Regions from separate parts of the Streptomyces sp. NPDC087859 genome, predicted to be linked through region 2. Evidence: riboswitches for the same ligand, from Rfam matches in the RefSeq annotation. Region 2 holds a riboswitch; each other region holds the start of a gene.
The links. A riboswitch is a leader RNA that binds a small molecule or an ion and turns the genes downstream of it on or off. The one in region 2 is predicted to bind S-adenosylmethionine.

Region 1 (2,194 bases), on a different contig from region 2:
GCCCGCGCGGGTGGCCCAGGTGGTGGAGGAGGCCGGCATCACCTTCTGTTTCGCGGCCAGGTTCCACCCGTCGATGCGGTTCGTCGGCGGGGTCCGCCGGGACCTCGGGATCCCGACCTCGTTCAACCTGCTCGGCCCGCTGACCAACCCCGCGAGGGTCACCGCCTCGGCGGTCGGCTGCTTCGACACCCGGATGGCGGGGCTCATGGCCGGAGTGCTCGCCGAGCGCGGCTCCTCCGCGCTGGTCTTCCGCGGTGACGACGGTCTCGACGAGCTGACGACCACGGCCACTTCACGGGTGTGGGTCGTCCGCGACGGCAAGGTGCGCGAGGAGGCCTTCGACCCGCGGGACGTCGGTCTCGAACTGGTGCCGGTGGAGGCGCTGCGGGGCGCGGACGCCTCGTTCAACGCCGAGGTCGCCCGGCGTCTGCTGGACGGCGAGACCGGAGCGGTGCGGGACGCGGTCCTGCTCAACTCGGCCGCGGCGCTGGTGGCGTTCGCACCGACGGAGGCACCGCTCGTGGACCAGATCCGGGTCGGCATGGCGAAGGCGGCCGAGTCGATCGACTCCGGCGCGGCCAAGCGGACCCTGGAGCGCTGGGCGGCGGCCAGCAACGCCTGACGCCACCGGCTGTCGTCCCGCGATCCGGACACGGGTTGCGGGACGACGATCACATCGCGTACGTTCTTTGACCAGGTCATGAGTGACAGTCATGAGGCCCCGGCCGACTGTCCGGCAACCCTCCGTCCGTGGCGGGGTGCCCCGGGTGAAGACCAGGCCGTAGGCAGCGAGGTCTACGGCAAGCGCGGGCCCCTCTCGAATCCAGGGGTCCTGGTCGTTCGAGGGAGTCTTCCGTGAGCAAGCGAATGCGATAGGGCTGCCGAGCCCCGCCTCCGCGCACCCTTTTCCTCATCTCCGCATGCCCTGCTTCGGCATGCTCTCTCACGGGAGTTCCCCATGTCTGTCTCCACCGCTGCCGCCGCCCAGACCATTTGTGCCCCGCTGCCCGTTCTGGGAAGCGATGTCACCGTCCCGCTCGTCACCGGCGGCGAGGTCACCTACGCGGCCCTCGACTACGCGGCCAGCGCCCCCGCGCTTCAGCGCGTGTGGGACGACGTGGCGGCCTACGCCCCCTACTACGGCAGTGTCCACCGCGGCGCCGGCTACCTCTCCCAGCTGTCGACGGACCTCTTCGAGAACGCCCGTAAGACGATCTGTGAGTTCCTGGACTGCCGCGCCGACGACCAGCTGATCTTCACCCGCTCGACCACGGACTCCCTGAACCTCCTCGCCGCCGCCCTCCCCGCCGACTGCCAGGTCTTCGTCTTCGAGACCGAGCACCACGCGAGCCTGCTGCCCTGGCAGGACGCCCGCGTCACCTACCTCGACGCCCCGCGCACCCCGGCCCAGGCCGTCGAGACCCTGGAGAAGGCCCTGGCGGCCCGCGACCCCTACGGCCCGGCCCTGGTCTGCGTGACCGGCGCCTCCAACGTCACCGGCGAGCTGTGGCCGGTGCGTGAGCTGGCCGCCGCCGCCCACGCGCACGGCGCCCGGATCGTCCTGGACGCCGCCCAGCTGGCCCCCCACCACCCGGTCTCCGTGCGGGACCTGGACGTCGACTGGATCGCCTTCTCCGGCCACAAGCTGTACGCGCCCTTCGGCTCCGGTGTCCTCGCGGGCCGCGCCGACTGGCTCCAGGCCGCCGACCCCTACCTCGCCGGCGGCGGCGCCAGCCGCAAGGTCACCCGCCGTACGGACGGCGGCGTGGACGTCGAGTGGCACGAGACCGCGGCCCGCCACGAGGCCGGGTCCCCGAACGTGATCGGCGCCTACTCCATCGCCTCGGCCTGCAAGGCGCTCACCGAGGCCGGCTTCGACACCCTGGTCGCCCGTGAGCGGCACCTGATCGAGAAGGTGAAGGCCGGCCTCGCCGAGGTCCCGGAGGTCCGGATCCTCTCCCTCTTCGGGGACGACGCCCCGCGCGTCGGCGTCATCTCCTTCGTCGTCGAGGGCTGGAACAGCTCCCACTTCGCCGCCGCCCTCTCCGCCGAGTACGGCATCGGTGTCCGCGACGGCCTCTTCTGCGCCCACCCCCTCGTCCGCACCCTCCTCGGCAGCGACCCCCAGACCCAGGGCGAGTGCGGAGCCCCGGAGGCCGCGCCCGGCGAGAAGTCCCTCAACGCGATCCGGGTG
Region 2 (2,194 bases):
TGCGGGGGCCTAGACGAGGCCGGCCTCGCGGAACGAGTCAAGGTTGGGGCGGATGGTCGCGGTGAGCCCCGTACCCGCCACCGCGTCCAGGGTCTTCAGTCCGTCGCCCGTGTTCAGCACAACGGTGGTCAGCGTCGGGTCCAGCAGGCCGTTCTCGATCAGCTTCTTGGTGACACCGACCGTCACACCGCCCGCGGTCTCCGCGAAGATGCCCTCGGTCCGCGCCAGCAGCTTGATCGCGTCCACGACCTGCTCGTCGTTGACGTCCTCCACCGCACCGCCGGTACGGCGCGCGATGTCCAGGACGTACGGCCCGTCCGCCGGGTTGCCGATGGCGAGGGACTTGGCGATGGTGTTCGGCTTCTGCGGCCGCACCACGTCGTGGCCCGCCTTGTAGGCGACGGAGACCGGCGAGCAGCCCTCGGCCTGGGCGCCGAAGATCCGGTACGGCCTGTCCTCGACGAGCCCGAGCTTGATCAGCTCCTGGAGCCCCTTGTCGATCTTCGTGAGCTGCGAGCCGGAGGCGATCGGCACGACCAGCTGGTCGGGGAGCCGCCAGCCGAGCTGCTCGCAGATCTCGTACGCCAGGGTCTTGGAGCCCTCGGCGTAGTAGGGCCGCAGGTTGACGTTGACGAAGCCCCAGCCCTCGCCGGCCGGGTCGCCGATCAGCTCGGAGCAGAAGCGGTTCACATCGTCGTAATTGCCCTCGATGCCGACGAGCTCGCCGCCGTAGATCGCGGCCATGACGATCTTGCCCTGCTCCAGGTCGTGCGGGATGAACACGCAGGAACGGAAGCCGGCGCGGGCGGCGGCGGCGCCGACGGCACCGGCCAGGTTGCCCGTGGAGGAGCAGGAGAGGGTGGTGAAGCCGAAGGCGCGCGCGGCCTCCAGGGCCTGGGCGACGACGCGGTCCTTGAAGGAGTGCGTCGGGTTGCCGGAGTCGTCCTTCACATACAGACCGCCGGTGACACCGAGTTCGCGGGCCAGGTTGTCGGCCTTGACGAGCTGGGTCCAGCCCGGGTTGATGTTGGGCTTGTCGGCCACGTCCGCGGGGACGGGCAGCAACGGCGCGTAGCGCCAGATGTTCGCGGGTCCCGCCTCGATCCGCTTGCGGAGCTCCTCGGTGTCGTAGGCCGAGAAGTCGTAGGCGATCTCGAGCGGGCCGAAACACTCCTCGCACGCGAAAACCGGGCCGAGGGGGACGCGGTGACCGCACTCGCGGCAGCTGAGCGCCGCGGCCGGGCCGAGGTCTACGGTGTTTTCGGTGGTGCTTGCAACAGTCTGCGCAGCCATGAGAGGCGAGGCCCTTTCTCCTCATCTTCCTCACGACGCATCTCGCCGTGAGACGGATTTGGCACCTTCCCGAGTCGGGAGCCTCGCTGGTGACGAGAAACCGACTGGAGGGTTGCCGGGGCTTCATCGGGCCGTATCCCTCTGCCCCTCTGGATGAGCGGTATGAAGTTGTGTGAACGGCGGGCCACCCTCGACATGCGATGGTCATCCGCGTTGTTCAAGACTGTAACCGACGACCAGGACAGTTGAGATAGTCGTCCGAACCGCGAGATGGATCACACGCTGATACGCATACTCGCCGAGAGAACGCAGAGGAGCCGCGCACTGTGCTGAACGAAGTCGAGCGCTGGCTGACCACCCGGTCCTGGTCCCTGACCGATCGCCCGCTCCACCAGCTCCTGGCCGCCAAGCAACGCACGAACCAGTCGGTCAGCGTCGTACTGCCCGCACTCAACGAGGAGGAGACGGTCGGTGACATCGTCTCCGTGATCCGTCACGACCTCATGCAGCAGGTCCCCCTCGTCGACGAGATAGTCGTCGTCGACTCGGGCTCCACCGACCGTACATCGCAGGTCGCCGCCGCGGCCGGGGCGACCGTCGTCCACCGCGACGACATCCTGCCCCGTCTCCCGGCGGTGCCCGGCAAGGGCGAGGTGCTGTGGCGCTCGCTCCTGGTGACCCGCGGTGACATCGTCTGCTTCATCGACGCCGACCTGAAGGAGTTCTCCTCCGACTTCGTCTCCGGGATCGTGGGCCCGCTGCTCACCGACCCCGGCGTCGACCTCGTCAAGGGCATGTACGACCGCCCGCTGGGCGGCGCGGCCGGCCAGGGCGGCCGGGTGACCGAGCTGATGGCCCGCCCGCTGCTGAACATGCACTGGCCCCAGCTGGCCGGCTTCGT
Region 3 (2,194 bases), on a different contig from region 2:
CTCGCCCTTCTTGGACCACAGCGAGGAACCCCAGTCGTACCCGGTGCGCTTGGCCAGGGTGATCGACTGGTTCTGCACGTACTGCTTCAGCACGAACGGTCCCGACCCGACCACACCGTCACTGCACTTCTGCTGCGGAGTCTTCTTCACGCTCGCCGACGACTCGATGCCCAGCGAGTGGGTCGAAGTCGCCTGGAGGAACTGTGCGTTGGGCTCCTTGAAGGTCACCTTGACGGTCAGCGGGTCCACCGCGGCGGTGCTCTTGACGCTGCTCAGATAGCCCTGGGCGAGGACGCCCAACGCGCCGAGCTTCGGGACCGCGTCGAAGTTGTCCTTGACCACCTGCGCGGTCAGCTCGGAGCCGTCGCTGAAGGTGACACCCGAGCGCAGATGGAACGTGAACTCCGTCGCGTCGGCGTTGATGTCCCAGCTCTTGGCGAGCCACGGCACGATCTTGCCGGTCCCGGGGTCCTGGTCGGTGAGGGAGTCCACGGTCTGACGTACCGAGTAGATGCTTTCGTTGCTGCCGACCTGCTGCGGGTCCACGCAGCCGGCGTCGGAACCCACCGCGAAGGTCAAGGTGCCGCCGGACTGGGGCCGGCTGCTTCCGCTGTCCGAGCCGGTGCTGCCCGAGCCGCAGGCGGTCAGCAGAACACTGGTGGTCAGGAGGGCGGCGAGGGGCGCCCATCGGAAGGTTCTGAAATCCGGAAGTGCTGTCACGGAGGGGTATCTCCTACTGGTGTCACCAGGCAAGGGGGTGCCGTACCAGGCACGGCCGTGCATGGGTGTGCGGCCCCGGCCGGCATGACGCCGGTGGCGGGGGAGCGCTGTGCAGACAGGGACAGGCGGGCGACACCGGGAGCCGGTGGCCGGGAAGAGCGCGGGGAAGGCGGGCCGGTGGCGGAGGTCAGCCGGCCGCGGACGGGCTCGTCAGGCCTGACAGAGGCAGCTGGTCGAGCGCTTCAGATCGATATGGCGTCGACGCGCGAGGCGGGAGAACACCGTGGCGACGGCGAAGGAGGCGCTGAGTTCACCACCGTGCCGCATACCGGTCCTCCCCGTCTCCGGCCCCGGAGACGGGGCCACGCGCTTGCGGGAATCCTCGGTGATCCCGCCGGGCTTTCACCTGGAGCACCCCACCGCGCGGGAGGGTTGCCGGTCAGCAAGCCAGGGCTGGACGCTGACACTCAATGCCGATCGTGATCGTACGGAGCGGTCTTGTCGTACGTCAATGCCACCACCGGGCGCCCTGTTCGAGAAGGCGTCACCCTGAGCGTGGTCATCAGCCCCAATCAGTCCACGAGCGCCCGCACTTGGCGGTGGCCGGCCTCTCCGCGAGACCAGATGTGCGTCAGGCGACGCGGGTTCTCGCGGTCCCAGGTGTCGTGGTCCATGACGGCAACAGCGTCCGACAGCCGCCACCGCGAGGAACTCCATGAGGCCTGGGGGACTTCCACCAGGCCGTCGAGGAGTGCGATGGCCGCTGCCGCGAGCGTGCCCACGGGCCATGGCTTCCATGTCGCGACCGCGTCGGTGAGGGCATGCGATTCGATCAGATGCAGCAGGGACGGTGCTACGGGGAGGAAGGGACTGCTGCCGTCGACGTCGGTGCCCACGCTGCCGTCGGTGTGGATCAGGTCCCGGCACGGCTTCGACACCCGCTCGCCGGTCCATTCGAAGTACCAGCCGTCTCTTCCGGGGTCCTGCCATGCTCGCGTCTTCATGCCGAGGTGGTCGTACTCCCACCTGCGGACGGACTCGTACCGCTCCCCGGCCACCACCCGGCTACGGCGTACCTCGTACCGCAGGCCCGCGAACTTCTGCTCGAATCCCTCGCAGCGGATGAGGAGATCCAGCGGGGCGGGCACGAGCTTCCCCGCCTGATCGTGCACGTGCCAGAACTCCATCGGCAGCCCGAACCGGACGGGGTGCTCACGCCGGCCCGTGCGGCGAAGGAAATCCTGTGCGCGCGGCGAGAGCTCGGACGGGTCTTCCAGGATGTGCATGCTGAACTTCATTTCCCAGGCGGGTACGGCTGCCGGGCGAGGGAGCCGTCAGTTGAAAGCGTCGGTCATGCAGTCCCTCCGGCAGTCCGCGGCCTCGAAGCGTCGGCGGAGGGCCGCAGCTGCCTCTTCGCGTTCCACGGAGTCGTATCCGTAGTGCCGGCACGCCATCCCGCGCACGTCCCCGACGG

Region 1: another riboswitch for S-adenosylmethionine. It lies ahead of ACIOHP_RS17655 (aminotransferase class V-fold PLP-dependent enzyme); the one in region 2 lies ahead of thrC (threonine synthase).
Region 3: another riboswitch for S-adenosylmethionine. It lies ahead of ACIOHP_RS44020 (ABC transporter substrate-binding protein); the one in region 2 lies ahead of thrC (threonine synthase).

What each region holds. Positions count from the first base shown of each region.
Region 1 covers NZ_JBIUUU010000006.1:504,353-506,546, reverse strand. The annotation lists gene trpD (anthranilate phosphoribosyltransferase) at 1-622, shown strand, start outside; SAM riboswitch class IV at 697-813, shown strand; gene ACIOHP_RS17655 (aminotransferase class V-fold PLP-dependent enzyme) at 959-2,194, shown strand, end outside.
Region 2 covers NZ_JBIUUU010000004.1:139,112-141,305, reverse strand. The annotation lists gene thrC (threonine synthase) at 10-1,293, opposite strand; SAM riboswitch class I at 1,312-1,453, opposite strand; gene ACIOHP_RS10770 (glucosyl-3-phosphoglycerate synthase) at 1,620-2,194, shown strand, end outside.
Region 3 covers NZ_JBIUUU010000026.1:74,650-76,843, reverse strand. The annotation lists gene ACIOHP_RS44020 (ABC transporter substrate-binding protein) at 1-720, opposite strand, end outside; SAM riboswitch class IV at 1,082-1,195, opposite strand; gene ACIOHP_RS44015 (hypothetical protein) at 1,293-2,006, opposite strand; gene ACIOHP_RS44010 (hypothetical protein) at 2,055-2,194, opposite strand, start outside.